Linked DNA regions of Rhodothermus marinus. Each later gene encodes a partner of the first gene's protein in a complex. Links are inferred from orthologs where the notes say so. Each region holds a gene or a part of one and is shown on either strand. Other genes may lie near its edges. The genes, in order: tsaD and tsaE.

Region 1 (8,296 bases):
GCAGATAGCGCGTCGTGCGCGCCGCTACACCGTCCACCCCGCACCCGTTGCGCACCTCGAGCTGGATGATGTCGCCCACCAGATGGGCCGGATTGGCTTCCCGGACCGGATCGACACGTGGCGCCAGCAGGCGCACGCCCAGCGCGTACAGCAGCACCCCGACGCTCCCGACCAGAAGAATGAGCAGCAGATTTTCGAGCCTTCTGGAACGCCTCTTTTCCCCGCGCCTCGTCTTTTTCGTCATAGCGCACGGTCAGCAGGTGCGCGCGTCGCCCTCAGTGGTCGTTCCAGAACAGGGCCCGCTCTGAACTCCGAAACGGATAATAGCCATACGGCGCCATGAAGTAGCCGTACGGACTCTGCCGCACGGTGAACTGGAACAGCATGTTCTCGCGCGGCCGGTAGGCAATTTCGGCATTGCGCAGGAAGATCTGCGGGCGTCGGTTCAGGCCCAGACTACCACCAAATGGCGAATGCGCCACGCCAATATCTACCCGCGCCGCCAGCTTGTCGCTGAACTGCCAGAGCATCGAGTTCGTGTAGACGCCCAGCGAGTAGCTGTAGCCGCCGATGGTGCCCATGCTCATCTCGTAGGAGTGCTGCATGCGGAAATGCTCCGGGCTGAACAGATCGCTCAGCGAAAAGCCGGTGCCCGGATTGTAAAGCCGTATCGGCGCGCGCTGCACGGCCGAAGAAACATCGGCGCGAAGCTGCGCCTGCGCCGGGGCGGTCACGCCCAGCAGCACCACCAGGCCGATCAGCAGGAAGGTCTTACGCATGGCTTTTTCTGCGGTTAGGAGCGTCGTGCTTATAGTGTACATGATCCGGCCGTCATTGTCAAGAACGGTGTTTACGGTCAATTGTTGCCCGGATGGAAACCTTTCGCGCGCTGTTGCATGCCTTTCAGCCCTGAACGTGTTTGTAGCCGATCGATCCGTGATCACGCAGGCTCGCGTCATTCTCGGCATCGAAACGTCGTGCGACGACACGGCCGCGGCCGTGGTCGTCAAGGGTAAGCTGCGCTCGAACGTGGTTGCTTCCCAGCAGCGCACGCACCTGCGCTACGGCGGCGTAGTGCCCGAACTGGCCTCGCGTGACCACCAGCGACGCATCGTTCCGGTCGTGCGCCAGGCGCTGCAGGAAGCCGGCCTGACGCCCCGCGACCTGGACGCCATCGCCGTCACCTATGGCCCGGGACTGGTCGGCTCGCTGCTGGTGGGCCTGAGCTTTGCCAAAGCCTTTGCGCTGGGACTGGGGCGTCCGCTCATCGGGGTCAACCACCTGGAAGGCCACATCTACTCGGTCTTCATCGAGCCGCCTTCGCCGCCGTTTCCCTACCTGTGCCTGATCGTCTCCGGCGGGCACACCCAGCTCATGCGCGTCGATGAAGGCTTCCGCCACACCCTGCTGGGACGCACGCGCGACGACGCGGCCGGCGAGGCCTTCGACAAGGTCGCCCGCCTGCTGGGACTGGGCTATCCGGGTGGACCGGAAATCGACCGGTTGGCCCGCCAGGGCGATCCGAACTTTGTGGCCTTCCCACGCCCGCGCCTGGAAGGCTACGACTTCTCGTTCAGTGGTCTGAAAACGGCCGTGCGCTACTACCTCGATCAGTTCCCGGAGGCCGAGCGGGCCCGTCTGCTCGCGCAGCATCGCGCCGATCTCTGCGCCGCGTTTCAGCAGGCCGTTGTCGATGTATTGATCGACGCCCTGCGGCGGGCCATTCAGGATACCGGTCTCCGGCACGTGGCCATCGTGGGCGGCGTCTCGGCCAACTCGGCGTTGCGTGCTGCCGCCCAGGCGCTGGCCGAGGAGCTGGACGTCCGGTTGTATATTCCACCGCTGGCCTACTGCATGGACAACGCGGCCATGATCGCCATCACCGGTTACTTCAAGGCATGCGCCGGGCTCGAAAGCCCGCTGACGCTGGCGGCCGTCCCGGCGCTGACCGTCTGAAACCTGGTTTCTTTCGATCGCCTATGTCGCTCGAACAGCTCCACAGCGCCATCGACCACGCCCAGAACCACCGTCCGGAGCTGCCGGAGTCGCCCACCGAGGCGGACATGATCCCCTGGCGTCGTCGCATCGACGAGATCGACCGGGCGATCCTACGCCTGCTCAACGAACGCGCCCGCTGCGCCAACATCATCGGCTACATCAAGAAGAAGCTGGGCCTGCCCGTCTACGTGCCCGAGCGCGAAGAGGAGGTGCTGCGCAACGTGCTGGCGGCCAACGAAGGGCCGCTCTCCAACGAAGCCGTCCGCCGTCTGTTCGAGCGCGTGATCGACGAAACGCGCGCGCTGGAACGCCAGAAATACCAGGATCTCCCCCCGGAAGCTGAATGAAGCGCTGGATTGCTGGAGCCGTACTGGTCCTGTTGCTGCTGGCCGGTGGATTGGTCTGGATCGCGCTGGCGCCCAACACCCCGCCGTTCGAAGGCACGCGCGGCGTGAAGATCCCCCGGGCGGCGAGCTTCGAGCAGGTGGTGGATTCGCTGCAGGCGGCGGGCATCCTGCGCCATCGCGCCTCGTTCGTCTGGCTGGCCCGCCTGACCGGATGGCACCGCCAGATCAAAGCGGGCTACTACACGTTCGAGGCCGGCGCGTCCAACTACCACCTACTCAGTGTCCTGCGCCGGGGCCTGCAGACGCCCGTCCGGGTGACCATCCCGCCGGGCTCACGGGCCGAGGTGGTGGCGGCCGTCGTCTGCCGGACGCTCGCCTGCGTGCCCGACTCCCTGCTGGCCGCGCTGCGCGACAGCAGCCTGGCCGCCGAACTGGGAACCGACACGCTGCACCTCTTCGGGCGCCTGCTGCCCGACACCTACTTCTTCTACTGGCTCACCGACCCACGCACGGTGATCCGGCGCGTACATCAGCACTTCCTCGACTTCTTCACACCCGAACGGCGCGCCCGCGCCGACAGCCTGGGGCTGTCCATCGACGAAGTCGTCACGCTGGCCTCCATCGTCGAATGGGAAGCCGGACCGGAAGAGCGTCCCCGCATTGCGGGGGTCTACCTGAACCGCCTGCGCCGGGGCATGCCGCTGCAGGCCGACCCGACCGTACAGTACGCCGTTCTTCAACTGGAAGGCCAGAAGCGCCGCCTGCTCTTTGCCGACTACCAGATCGACCATCCCTACAACACGTATCGCTTTCGCGGCCTGCCACCCGGCCCGATCACCAATCCTTCCCCCGACGCCATCGACGCCGTGCTGCATGCCGAACGGCACGACTACCTGTACTTCGTGGCCGATGGCGAAGGCGGACACGTCTTCAGCCGCACCTTCCGGGAGCACGTGCGCGCGGCCAACCGCTACCGCCGCCTCATGGAACAGCGCCGACGCCAGGCCCGCGACACTACCGACGGCGGGGCGGACGGGTAGCCCGGGCACGCGGCGGCTGGAACGTGTAGGTCAGTCCGATCACGAATCGATTCCGCCGCACCTCTTCGCGCACATAGGGCGGCCGCTCCACGTCGCCGTAGGGCTGATAGTAGTCGTCGAACTGCTCCTGCGCCCAGCCGATGTTCAGCCGAAACGACTCGGCCAGTTGAATGGAAACGCCCAGCGAACCGAAAACGCGTCGGCGATCGGCCTCCGCCTCCCGGATTTCCGATTTATGGGGATCCGGAAAAACGGCCACACCACCGTAGAGCGTGGTACCGCCCATCTGGTAGGCCAGTCCCAGCCGGGTATTGACCACCGGCTCCATCGTGTCCCGCACCTGGCGGTTCAGGTCCTGGATGAAGCTGCGGTTGGTGGACGCATCGAAGCGCATCTGCGACCAGTCGACCAGCTCCAGGTCCAGTCCCACGTGGAGTTGCCGGGTCTGGTAGGCAACGCCCGCCCTAAGCCGCCAGGGCGTGCGGATTTCGTAGTCGAATGAGCCCGTGCCGGCATCGCCGGGCTGGCCGCCATACCGAAGCGAGCCGCCTTCGTCGAAGAAGGTCTCCAGTTCGGTACCGTAGTCTTCCTGCACGGAGAAAAAGACCGGCGTTTCCACGCCGACACCCAGCCGCCAGCTCGGCGAGAGCCGCGCCGACAGCCCTGCCCGCACGCTGAAGCCCTGCAGGTCCGACTCGAAATAATCCTGCGCAAGCAGGTAGTCAAATCCGTACAGAAATCCCCCTTCGACCGCTACGGCATACAGGTCCGGCGTGTTCTCGTTGCGGAAATCGTCCTCCTCGTACTGGCGCTCGAAGCGATAGGAGCCGGTGACGATCCCGACCGAAAGCCCCAGAAACAGGTCGGGGGCTGCTTCGATGGCTCCGCCGAAGCTCAGCTCATGCAACCCGCCCTCTTCGGTCACTTCGCCGGTCTGCCGAATGGTGGTTCCGGGCGCCACGGCCTGATAGAATGGATAGCGTCCGGCTTCATATTCCGAAGGCAGAAATTCGATCGCCCCGGCCTGATAGGCGATGAAGGGAATGTCGCTGTTGAACTGAAGCGCGCCGTCCGAAGTCACCGTGTATTCGTCCGGATACGGAAGGTAGGAGTCGGTGATCGAGTTGGCGTCGTTGTCGCCCTGGAAGTAGAGGCGGCGGGTGAAGTCGGCCACGCGGGCGTAGGCCATACCCAGTACGAGCGACCCGCGCACGGTGGGCACCTTGTAGACGGCCACCAGGTGATCCAGGTTGGTGGCGCGTAGCTCGCTTTCCCAGTCGAAGCGATTGCCGGGCACATGGTAGGTGGCCGCATCACGGGCATTCAGCCAGGTCAATCCGCCGGACACTTCCGAGGCCCGGTAGTAGCCCAGCCCGGCCGGATTGCTGAACAGCGCGCCATAGTCGGCCAGTCCGGCCGCGCTGGCGCCGCTCATGGCCGTCAGGCGTGCACCGACGCCCGGGAGTCGCTGCGAAAAACGCCAGGCGTCATCCACGGTCTGCGCATGGGCCTGCATTACCAGCAGCATCAGCAGGCAGAGTCCACTCGAAAGGGATCGAACGGCGTACTTCATGGTCCGCATTCATGCCTGGTGAAAGAGGTTACCCGATCGGCTGCGCCGCCTCCATGCGAAAGCCCGCGCCGGTCGGCCCTGACGCGGGCTCGGTTGCGAGAAGCCTTCCGCCATACGATTCAGGCGATCAGTGGCCGCCCCTGGAACTACCGCGTCCACCGCTGCTCCGGGCCGGCGCCCGGCTGCCGCTCGATGGACGGCTTCCGGAGGAACGGACGGCCGGAGCCGGACGCGGCGCCGGTGCCGACTGCACCCGCGGCGCAGGAGCACTGGAACGCGGCGGCGTGGTCTGCATCTGCGGCGCAGGCGGCGTCGCACGCACCGTCGTCCGGGAGCGTTCCGGCGCCGAGGTCCGCACCTGCGGCGGAGGGGGCGTCGGGCGAATCACCGTCGACGAACGCTCCGGTGCCGAGGTCTGGATGGCCGGCGCCCGGTAGGTGCGCCCCGCTTCCGGGCGGTACTGCAGCTCCTGTCGGTCGTCGTTGCCCCCACGCGGCCGCGTGCGCGTCGTGGAACGGGCGGGCTGGTCGCCCGAACGCGTGGCCGGGGCCCGCTCCGTCCGCGGCGTCGTGCCCTGCGTACTCGGCTGGCGCGTCACCGTGGGCCGCTGCGATTCAGGCCGCACCGCCGCACCGCGATCGCCGGAACGCGACGCTTCGCGCGTCACGGTCGAACGACTCCGCTCACCGGAGCGCGTTGCCTCGCGCGTCACAGTCGAGCGCCCGGTCGTCGTACGAGGCCGCTCGGAGCTGCGCACCTGCGTGTCGCGCGTGCGCGTTACCGTGCGGGCACGCGTCTGCGTTGCCTCCTGCGTGGTACGCCGCTCCACACCGGTCGACGAACTGCGCGGCGTCACCGCCGTGCTCCGCGTGGTGCGGACGACCGACCGCGTGCGCATGTCGTCGCGCTCGTAGCCGCTCCGCCCCACGGTGCGCGGGCTGCGACCGATCCAGGCGCTACGCCCCAGCGACGAACCCCGCGGCGCATAATTCCAGACGACGCGTCCCCGATAGGGCGCATAGAAATGGTAGTGATAGCCCGGGGCGTACGCCCACCAGTAGTAAGGGCTGTAGTAGTAATAGCCGAATCCGTAGAACCAGTAATGGCCGTGGTAAACCGGCGGCCAGTAGAAGAACGGATCGCCGAAGTAGAAGCTCAGCCGGAAGCGAAACGACGGTCCGTAGTAGAAGGGGTCACAGTAGAACGGATCGTAGTAAAACGGATCGAAGCAGTCGTAGTAGAAGAACGGATCGCCGTAGAAGCGGGCAAAATAGCGGCGGTAGTAATACGGCGAACGGTCGTAGTAGTAGTACTCCTTGATGACCGTGCTGTCGTCGTCGTAGCGTTCGACGATGACCCGATCCGGCTGCCGTTCGTAGGCTTCTTCTTCCTCGTAATAGACCCGCTCGGTGGCCGCCAGCTGCGTGTAGCAGCCCGTCAGTCCCAGCAGAAGCAGGCCGGCCAGCAGCAGGCTCCAGAAACTACCGCGGGCCGGTTCCGTTGTGTGAAGGCGTTGCAGCAGGCGGTTCATGGCTCGGGCCCGGTCTGGTTAACGGGGTGTTCACGGTGTTAACGTCGGGGCATTGCAAAAGGTTTGGCGGCTTGCCTGCAAGCACCCGCGCCCCTATATTCGCGGACGCTTTCCTGATAAAAAAAGAACCAAATTGCAGGCCGAAATCGACTTTTGCGGCGCTTGAAGCGTTAGAGAGCCGCCGACGGTTTGTCGTGTCCTGTTTTGCTTTCAACCGCTGTACAGTATGGCTGACGTCATCACACCGCGCTCGGTCGACTACGCCCAGTGGTACGTCGATGTCGTGCGGGCGGCCAAGCTGGCCGACTACTCGCCCGTGCGGGGCTGCATGATCATCCTTCCCAACGGCTATGCGCTCTGGGAGAACATGCGGGCCGTACTCGACCGCATGTTCAAAGAAACCGGCCACGAAAACGCCTATTTCCCGCTGTTCATCCCGCAATCGTTTCTGGCGAAAGAGGCCGAGCACGTCGAAGGCTTCGCCAAGGAGTGCGCCGTGGTGACGCACTCCCGGCTGAAGATCGACGAACAGGGTCAGCTCATTCCCGATCCGGAATCGAAGCTCGAAGAAAACCTGATCGTCCGTCCCACCAGCGAGACGATCATCTGGGACGCGTTCAGCCGCTGGATTCAGTCGTGGCGCGACCTGCCCATCCTGATCAACCAGTGGGCGAACGTGGTGCGCTGGGAAATGCGCACGCGGCTGTTCCTGCGCACCATGGAATTCCTCTGGCAGGAAGGTCACACGGCCCACGCCACCCGGGAGGAGGCCATCGAGGAGGCGCTGCGCATTCTGGACATCTACACGACGTTCGCCGAAGAGTACATGGCCATGCCGGTCATTCAGGGCGTCAAGACGCCCAGCGAGCGCTTTGCCGGTGCGGTCGATACTTATTGCATCGAGGCGCTCATGCAGGACGGCCGGGCGCTGCAGGCCGGCACCAGCCACTTCCTGGGCCAGAACTTCGCAAAAGCGTTCGACTGCAAGTTTCAGAACAAAAACAACGAACTCGAATACGTCTGGGCCACCTCGTGGGGCGTTTCGACGCGCCTGATCGGGGCGCTGGTCATGACGCATTCGGACGATCAGGGGCTGGTCCTGCCGCCGCGTCTGGCGCCCACCCAGGTGGTGATCATCCCCATCTTCCGCAACGACGTTGAAAAGTCGGCCGTACTGGAGCAGGCCGGGCGCATCGAGCGCGAGCTGAAAGATGCCGGCTTCACGGTCAAGCTCGACGCACGCGAGACGCACCGGCCCGGCTGGAAGTTCAACGAATACGAGGTGCAGGGCGTCCCGGTGCGCGTGGCCATCGGTCCCCGCGACGTCGAGCAGGGCACGGTCGAACTGGCCCGCCGCGACACACGCACCAAGGAGACGGTGCCACAGGAGGGCCTGGCCGAGCGCGTGCGCACGCTGCTCGAAGACATCCAGCAGAACCTGCTGGCGCGGGCCCGCGCCTTCCGCGACGAGATGACCACGCGCGTCGACACCTACGAGGAATTCAAGGAGGTGCTGGAAGAAAAGGGCGGCTTCATCCTGGCCCACTGGGACGGCACGCCGGAAACCGAAGCGCGCATCAAGGAAGAAACCAGGGCGACCATTCGCTGCATCCCGCTCGATCGCGATGCCGAAGCGCTCGGCACGCGCGAGGAAGGCCGCGACATGCTGACCGGCAAGCCGTCCAAACAGCGCGTGGTTTTTGCCAAGGCCTATTGAAATCGGGGCTCTGCCGTCGATAACTTCAAGCAAACATAACCATCCGCCACCCGCCTGCCTTGATTGCTACGACGATTGCTGTAACTGTCA
Region 2 (8,350 bases), 300 kb from region 1 along the record:
ACCACGACAAATTGATCGGTCAGTCGTTCCCCGTAACGCTGGAGCAAACGTTGCAGTACTGCAATCTTTGTTACCGATCGCTCATCTTCCAATCTCAGAAGCACAACGCCTCGATGGGGATGTCGCTCGCGATAAATCTTTTCCCCAAAGTGCTTATCGTTCGTAATCAATATCCAGTTCTCGGCAAATGCTTTCTGAAGAAGCGTCTCATCATCCACCCCGCGCGCCTCGTCATACACAGAAAATCCCTCATATCCCTGCGCACGCAACCACTTCGCTACAGCAGGACCGGTACATTCATCCACCATGAAGCGCATCTACTCTTCTGACGCAATCAGTGGCATAAAATCTGTCTTTTCGAGCACTCTGGTCGCAAACAAGAGACAGGCCTGAATGTCTTCGTGCGTAAGCCCGGAGTACTCCTGAAGAATTTCCTCGACCGTGGCCCCATGCGCCAGCAATTTCAGAATATATTCCACCGGCAGCCGCGTCCCCCGAATAACCGGCTTTCCTGCCATTACTTTTGGATCGACAACAATACGCTGCAGCAATTGCGCTTCTTTCATGAGGCGTCACAGTTTGCATGCCCATTCTTCCCGGCGATACACCGGGCTACCGGTAGCGTTACTACAGGTTCCATGAGCCTTACCCCAAACGCGTTCGAGATGCAGATGCAGCAGCAAAGGTACGAGCGCGCTCGTGGTCAGGCGCAAGGCACCAACAGGGACGCCACTTCGCTTACGCTCCGTAGCGCACTACAAGCAGGTGCGCACTTAATTTCAGAAAAACGCTTCGGCCAGACGCATGCCCTGCGCTTCCAGCCATTCGGTCAGGCACCGGATCGCCTCGCGCGTGCCTCGCGTCGAGAGCGGAAGGCCGAACGGAAGCACGCGCACGAGCACCTTTCCATCCTTCGGACGCGCTTCGACCAGCACTTCCTGCGTCAGGTCCTCCTCTTCAATTCGCACCAGAAACAGCAACCCGGTGCCGTCAAGCGTCCGGTAGGCTTCGAGCACGATCACGTGACCGCCTCGGAAAGCGTGGACCAGTTTCTCGAAGCGTTCCAGTTCGGGGAGCGTCCCTTCCAGCAGTGCGTGGTGCATGACGTCGTAGCGTTCGATGGACGGAGGAAACGGATCGGAAGCCTCGGCCTGCTTCGTAAAGACGGCGTGGTAAATGGGTTTCTGCTGGGCCTGCCACTTACGCGCGTACTTGGTCTGGCGCGTCTCCGGCGGCGGCTCGGTCACTTCGATCCGATACAGCCCGGTCTTTTCGGCCTCTTCCAGCGCGAAAGAAAAATACGGCGCGTCGTCGGTGGTCAGCCGAAGCGCCCCGCCGTCGGCCAGTCGGGTGGAAAGTAGCTCGAAAAACGGCGCCTGCAACAGCCGCCGCTCCTGGTGGCGCTTTTTGGGCCAGGGATCCGGGAAGTTCACGTACACCAGCGACAGGCTGCGCTGCGGCAACACGTTACGCACCAGAAAGCGGGCCTGGCCCAGATAGAGCCGCACGTTGGTCAGACCGGCCCGGCGCACCCGCCCGAACGCCCGCCGCATCGAGCCCGGCGAAATCTCCACGCCCAGCACGTTCCAGTCCGGGTGACGCGCCGCCCAGTCCGTCAGAAAGCCGCCGTCGCCGAAGCCGATCTCCAGCATCAGCGGCGCCTCGCGGCCGAAGAGCTGCGCGGGCGGCGTCGGGAAGGTGAACTGTCCGGTACGCAATATCATGAGCAGGCCGTTCGTTCAAAACCCTGGCAAACCGGATCGCCTGTCCGGGGCGTACGTTATAGCCAGAAGCGGCGGGGGGTTTCCCTCATCCGCCGTTTTTTGCAGGGATTGAACCAAGCAGCGCATGCACATGCCGGGAAAACCACGCATTCTCTGGGCCGACGACGAGATCGAACTGCTTCGGCCGCACATTCTGTTTCTGGAAACGAAGGGCTATGAGGTGACCAGCGTCACGAACGGCGCCGACGCCGTCGAGCAGGTGCGCCGCCAGCACTTCGACGTGGTGCTGCTCGACGAGCAGATGCCGGGCATGGGTGGTCTGGAGACGCTCTCCGAAATCAAGGCGATCGCGCCGGAGCTGCCCGTGGTGCTCGTCACCAAGAGCGAAGAAGAGCATCTCATGGAAGAAGCGCTGGGCCGCCAGATCAGCGACTACCTGACCAAACCCGTCAACCCGAGCCAGATCCTGCTCACCTGCAAGCGCCTGCTCGAACAACCCCGCATCCGAAGCGAAAAAGTCTCGCAGGAATACCTGCAGGCCTTTGCCCGCATTGCGGCTGCGTTGCAGGGGCCGCTCTCGCCCGATGAATGGGTGGACCTGTACCGCCGGCTCACCCGCTTCGATCTGGAGCTGGAAGGCGACGAAGGCGCCCGCCAGATTCTGGAAGACCAGTTCCGCGAGGCCAACCGGGTCTTCGGACGTTACATCGAGGACGTATACCCCGACTGGCTGGCGTCGCAACCCGACAAAGACCGGCCCGTACTCTCGCACGAGGTGCTGCCCCGCTTCGTGCTGCCGGCACTCGACGAAGGACGGCCCGTGCTGTTTTTCGTCATCGACTGCATGCGCTTCGACCAGTGGCTGGAGTTCGAACGACTGCTGGCGCCGCTGTTCGACCTGGAGCTGCACTTCCACTTTTCGCTGCTGCCCACAGCCACGCCGTACGCCCGCAACGCAATCTTCAGCGGGCTGCTGCCGCGTGATCTGGCCCGGCGTTACCCGGACGCCTGGTCCGAGGCCGAAGAAGGCGAAAGCAGCCGCAACCGCAACGAAGAGACGTTCCTGCACGACTTCTTCGAGCGGCGCCGCCTGCGCGCGCGCATCCGCTACGAAAAGCTCATCGGCGCCGCCGACGGCCGCGCCTTCGCCCGCCAGGTGAACGACTTCCTGCAGCACGACCTGAGCGCCATCGTCGTGAACTTCGTCGACATTCTGGCGCACAGCCGCTCCGACTCGGACGTGCTTAAAGAGATTGCTCCGGACGAGCGCGCTTACCGGGCACTGACGCGCACCTGGTTCGAGCATTCCTGGCTCTACCAGGCTTTTCAGGAGCTGGCCCGCCAGCGCTGCACGATCATCCTGACGACCGACCACGGCGCCATCCGCTGCCTGCACCCCACGAAAGTACTGGGCGATCGCGAAACCTCGACGGCGCTCCGGTTCAAGTTCGGCCGCAACCTGCGTGGCGACGAGCGCCACGCCATCCTCGTGCGCGACCCGCTGCCCTTCGGTCTGCCGCGAAGCAGCGTGACGACCACCTACCTGCTCGCCAAAGAAGACTACTACTTCGTCTATCCGACGAATTACCACCACTACGTGAACCTGTACCGCGACACGTTCCAGCATGGCGGCGTGTCGCTGCAGGAGATGATCGTGCCGATCGTTACCCTGCGTCCCCGGACCTTATGAGCACCGCTGCACGGACCGATCTGTTGCCCTGCGAGACGGACAGCCCCGAGGCCACGCATGCGCTGGGGCGGCGCCTGGCCGAACACCTCCGGCCGGGCGACGTGGTGGCGCTCTATGGCGACCTGGGCGCGGGCAAAACGCAACTGGTCAAAGGGATCGCGGCGGGCCTGGGCATTCCCGACGTGGAGGTCAGCAGCCCCACGTTCACGCTCGTGCACGAGTACCGGGACGGACGGCTGCCGCTCTACCACTTCGACGCCTACCGCCTGCGCAACCTGGAAGAGTTCTTCGACCTGGGCTACGAGGAATACTTTTATGGCGACGGCGTGAGCGTCGTCGAATGGGCCGATCGCGTCGAGCCGTTGCTGCCCCCGCACGCGCTGCGCCTGCGGCTCGAACACCTGGGCGGCGATCGTCGCCGCATCACCTGGCACGAGGCGCCTCCTTCGCCCGACGGACGTCAGGCCCGGTTGTAAATGACCGGCATCTGCCCTTTCCAGCGGTTCCAGAGCGCCTCTTCGGTGAGCAGCCGGGCCATGAAGTGCGCCACGTTGATCCGGCTGGTGGCTCCGGCGTCGAGCAGTGCGCTGCGCGTGGGCGACGGATGCACCTCGTAGGCCGAGACGGCCGCCTCGTCCTGAAGGGCATCCGGACGCACGGCCACCCACTCGATGAATTCGTCCCGCGGACCGATGCGCGTGCGCAAAAACTCGGCGGCCGCCACGTTGTCCGCATGTGGCGGCAACAGGCCACGCAACAGTCGCTCCAGCAGCCGGTGCAGGAAAGGCAACGGTTCGTCCAGATCGCGATTGCGGTTGCCCGCCGTGTTCATCAGCGCGAAGCGGACCGGCCGGTCCGGTCGGTGTCGCCGGACGGCCCGACAGAGTCGCCGCACCGCGTCGGTCACCAGACGTCGCGGCGGTCCGAACATCCCCCGGAAGCTCACCCGATGGCCCAGGCACGAGGCCACCGCCCCCCACCCTTCCACGTAGGCGGCCAGCTCCGCATCGCTCAACTCCGAAATGCTTCCATAGATCAGCGAAAGGTTCGGCTGCGTGTCAAGCAGCTCCGAAAGCCTGTCAGGCGTGCGCACGATGGCCCGCACCCGCTCGCCCCGCTCCAACAATTGCTGCACCAGCAACCGCCCCGTGGCGCCGGTGGCTCCCACCATCAATACCGTCATGATCCCTCTGCTCCGCGCCCGCCTCGAGGGCCGACGCTCGTAAAATTGGAAAGAAAGGCCCCGGATCGACTTATGGACCTGCATCGGAAGCTTACCCCCTACCTTCGCGCAAGTTGCCGCACATTTCGAACTTTCTCGCCCCGCGACTTTCGCCTCCCCGAAAAGCGCGCGCTTTTGTACCTTAATAGCTCAAAGCGAACCTGTGAACAGACACGAAGCGACGGGCCTTTTAGCAAACGCCACTGCGACTGCGCCTTGTGGCTTACTACAAACGTGCTTGTAGTTCGCTAAGAAGCGTAAACGAAGGGCCCTCAGCGGTCCCCGCGGAACACGCGCGCAATCTCAAACCGAACCGAAAAGAACCATGACGACACGCCTGTTTGTCGCCTGTTTGCTGCCTGTGCTTGTGTGGACGGGTTGCCGGCGGAAAGATTCCACCGAAGCGGCCCGCCGGGCCATCACGCCGGAATTGCTGGCCGAGCACATCCAGGTGCTGGCCTCCGATGAGTTTCTGGGCCGGGCACCTGCCTCACCGGGCGAAGAAAAGACGGTCAACTATCTGATCGAGCAATTTCAGGCGCTGGGGCTCCGTCCGGGCAACGGCGACAGCTATACCCAGGAAGTGCCGCTGGCCGAGATCACGGCCGATCCGGCCTCGGCCCGACTGGAAGTGCAGGGACGCCGGGGCCGCCTGCGCTTCCGCTACGGCGACGAGGCCATGTTCTGGACCAAACGGCTGGTGCCGGAGGTGTCGGTGACCGGAAGCGAGGTGGTCTTCGTGGGCTACGGCATCGTGGCGCCCGAGTACGACTGGAACGACTATGCGGGCGTGGACGTGCGCGGCAAGACCGTGGTGATCCTGGTGAACGACCCCGGCTACGCGACGGGCGACTCGACGCTGTTCACCGGCCGGGCCATGACCTATTACGGCCGCTGGACCTACAAATTCGAGGAAGCCGCCCGCCAGGGTGCCGCAGCCGCACTCATCATCCACGAGACCGGTCCGGCCGGCTACCCGTGGGCCGTGGTACAGGGCTCCTGGTCCGGTCCTCAGTTCACGCTGGTGAACGAACAGCAGAACATGGACCGGTGCGCCATCGAGGGCTGGCTGACCTATGAGTCGGCCCGTCGGCTGTTCGAGCTGGCCGGCCGGGATCTGGAGCAGCTCAAGGCGGCGGCCGCCCGGCCGGGCTTCCGGGCCGTGCCGCTGGGCCTGCGCCTGTCGGCCACGCTGCGCAATACGACCCGCGAGGTGCGCTCGCGCAACGTGCTGGCGCTCCTGCCGGGCCGGGAGCGTCCCGACGAGGTGGTGATCTACACGGCCCACTGGGACCATCTGGGCGTCGATCCATCGCTGCCCGGCGACAGCATCTACAACGGCGCGCTCGACAACGCCACGGGCACGGCCGGCCTGCTGGCGCTGGCGCGGGCCTTCACGGCGCTGCCCGAGCCGCCCGCCCGTTCCGTGCTGTTCCTGGCCGTCACCGCCGAAGAGCAGGGCCTGCTGGGCTCGGCCTACTATGCCACGCACCCGGTCTTCCCGCCCGAAAAGACCGTAGCCGTGCTGAACATGGACGGCCTGAACGTGCTGGGTCCCATGCGCGACGTGACGGTCATCGGCTACGGCATGTCGGAGCTGGACGACTACGCGGCGGCCGCCGCCGAGGCTCAGGGACGTTACCTGCGGCCCGATCCCGAACCGGAAAAAGGCTACTATTACCGCTCGGACCACTTCAGCTTTGCCCGGGTAGGCATCCCGGCGCTGTACCTGGACGCCGGCATTGACCACGTGGAGCACGGACCGGACTGGACGCTGGCCCGCCGCGCCGAGTACGTCGAGCGGCATTACCACAAGCCCTCCGACGAGTACGATCCGGCCTGGGACCTGCGCGGTGCGGTGGACGACCTGCGGCTGCTGTTCGACATCGGCTACCGGCTGGCCAACAGCACCGACTTCCCGAACTGGCGCGAAGGCACACCCTTCCGCGCCCTGCGCGAGCAACAACGCGCCGGAAGCTGATCCTCAATCGAAACGCGCCTGGACGCGTTCGGCGACCAGCGCGCCGATCCGAAACGACGAGGTGGCGGCCGGCGAGGGGGCGTTGACCACGTGTACCATGCGCGGCGACTCCAGCACGAGGAAGTCATCCACCAGCCGTCCTTCGGGATCGACGGCCTGCGCCCGCACCCCGGACGGCGCCGGGAGGAAGTCTTCCGGCGTCACCTCGGGGATGAGCCGCCGGGCCTGGCGCAAATAGTATCGCTTGCTCAGCGACTGCAGCAACTCCTGCACGCCCTTGCGCCAGTGGCGACGGGCCAGTTGCCAGAAACCCCGGTAGCCGAGCATTTCGAATAGCTCGGACGGGCGCACGTCGGTCAGCCGGTAGCCCTCGCGGGCAAAGGCCAGCACGGCGCTGGGACCGCACTCGACGCGGCCGTCGATCATGCGCGTGAAGTGCACGCCCAGAAACGGATAGGCCGGATCGGGCACCGGATAAATCAGATTGCGGCACAGATGCCGCCGCTCGGGGCGGAGTTCGTAGTACTCGCCCCGGAACGGCAAAATGCGGACGCCGGGCTCCAGGCCGTCCATGCGGGCAATCCGATCGGCGTAGAGTCCGGCGCAACCCACGGCCACGTCGGCCCGGAAAGCACCGGCCGGCGTTTCGAGCACCACGCCCCGGCCGTCCGGCACGATGCGCGTGACGGGCGCCCCGAGCACCACACGGTGGCCGGCCGCCTCCAGCTTTGCGCGAAGCCGCTCGGCCACCGCCCGGTAGCTGACGATGCCCGCCTCTGGCACGTGGATGGCCGCTACGCCGTGCGCGTGCGGCTCCAGCTCCCGGAGCCGCTCGGGACCGATCAGCGTGCACGCCACGCCGTTCTGCTGCCCGCGCTCGTAAAGCGTCTGCAGGCGCGGCCGCTCGGCCTCCTCGACGGCCACGATCACCTTGCCACAGAGTTCGCAGGGAATGCCTTCCGCCTCACAGAATCGGATCAGTTCCCACTTTCCCTCCCGACAGCAGGTGGCCTTGAGCGATCCGGGACGATAGTACAGACCGGAATGGATCACGCCGGAGTTGCGTCCCGTCTGGTGCGCCGCCACCCGGTTTTCTTTTTCCAGCACGGTGATCGTGGCCCCCGGCATGCGCTCCATGAGCCGGTAGGCCGTGGCCAGTCCGACGATGCCGCCGCCGATGATCGCAATGGCCGGCTGCTTCATGAGCCCGTCGGTTGCGATTCGGCCTGCACCCGGACCAGCGACAGGTGGGCCACATGGTGGCGGCCGTGCCAGGCGTAGAGCGCCAGTGCCTGATCCAGCGTCAGGGGCCCGTGTTCCGGATGGCGGAACGTCCGCTGGAAGTCCTCCGGCTTCAGACTTCGAAGCAGGGCCACCCAGCGGGCGTGCAACCCTTCCAGCAGGGCGATCGAGGCCGAGACCGGCGCCGAGCGGGCGTCGGGGAGTTCGGCCCAGCGCTGCTGGTCGTAGGTTTTGATCAGCGGCGCCTCTTCGGTCAGCGCCAGCCGGAAGCGCACGTAGCCGTTCAGGTGGCTATCGGCCAGGTGGTGCACCACCTGGCGGGCCGTCCAGCCGCCCGGCCGGTAGGAGCGATCCAGCTGCTCTTCGGTGAGCTGCGCCACGGCCTGCCGCACCTGCACGGGGAGTTCGGCCAGCTGCGCGATCAGCCCTTCCCGCTGCTCCGTGGTCAGCGGCTTTTCAGGCCATTGAAACGGCCCGATCGGATAGCGTAG

What was found.
Region 2: the proteins of tsaD (region 1) and tsaE are in contact, whole or in part, in a crystal structure (PDB 6N9A), measured with the Thermotoga maritima proteins. The link is inferred for Rhodothermus marinus from one-to-one orthologs. Residues at the interface, in WP_004082750.1 of Thermotoga maritima: Cys10, Asp11, Arg49, His50, Leu82, Gly84, Gly135, Gly136, Glu154, Thr155, Leu156, Asp157, Asp158, Ser159, Glu162, Asp165, Lys166, Arg169, Leu170, Tyr175, Lys213, Thr214, Leu217, Tyr218, Gln221, Arg222, Asn324; in WP_004082108.1 of Thermotoga maritima: Leu37, Gly38, Lys46, Lys57, Val59, Lys60, Ser61, Thr63, Phe64, Thr65, Leu66, Met67, Val69, Pro71, Tyr82, Arg83, Leu84, Asp86, Asp88, Phe89, Asp93, Ile128, Asp130, Glu131, Arg134.

What each region holds. Positions count from the first base shown.
Region 1 is NZ_AP019797.1:2,811,104-2,819,399, forward strand. Bases 1-2,946 are described here. They hold tsaD (tRNA (adenosine(37)-N6)-threonylcarbamoyltransferase complex transferase subunit TsaD), read left to right. Parts: upstream 1-936; coding sequence 937-1,956; downstream 1,957-2,946. Other genes in these bases: GYH26_RS12210 (LytR C-terminal domain-containing protein), read right to left, coding at 1-244; GYH26_RS12215 (hypothetical protein), read right to left, coding at 276-779; pheA (chorismate mutase), read left to right, coding at 1,980-2,345; mltG (endolytic transglycosylase MltG), read left to right, coding at 2,342-2,946. Outside these bases: more of mltG, read left to right, coding at 2,947-3,385; GYH26_RS12235 (OmpP1/FadL family transporter), read right to left, coding at 3,360-4,958; GYH26_RS12240 (hypothetical protein), read right to left, coding at 5,086-6,489; proS (proline--tRNA ligase), read left to right, coding at 6,716-8,206.
Region 2 is NZ_AP019797.1:3,106,421-3,114,770, forward strand. What follows is about bases 2,151-5,150. They hold tsaE (tRNA (adenosine(37)-N6)-threonylcarbamoyltransferase complex ATPase subunit type 1 TsaE), read left to right. Parts: upstream 2,151-3,410; coding sequence 3,411-3,890; downstream 3,891-5,150. Other genes in these bases: GYH26_RS13560 (response regulator), read left to right, coding at 2,151-3,414; GYH26_RS13570 (NAD(P)-dependent oxidoreductase), read right to left, coding at 3,875-4,597; GYH26_RS13575 (M28 family metallopeptidase), read left to right, coding at 4,962-5,150. In the rest of the region: GYH26_RS13545 (DUF5615 family PIN-like protein), read right to left, coding at 1-317; GYH26_RS13550 (DUF433 domain-containing protein), read right to left, coding at 318-566; tRNA (guanosine(46)-N7)-methyltransferase TrmB, read right to left, coding at 780-1,724; more of GYH26_RS13560, read left to right, coding at 1,855-2,150; more of GYH26_RS13575, read left to right, coding at 5,151-6,617; lhgO (L-2-hydroxyglutarate oxidase), read right to left, coding at 6,621-7,820; GYH26_RS13585 (YfiT family bacillithiol transferase), read right to left, coding at 7,817-8,350. UniProt on the Escherichia coli protein: Required for the formation of a threonylcarbamoyl group on adenosine at position 37 (t(6)A37) in tRNAs that read codons beginning with adenine.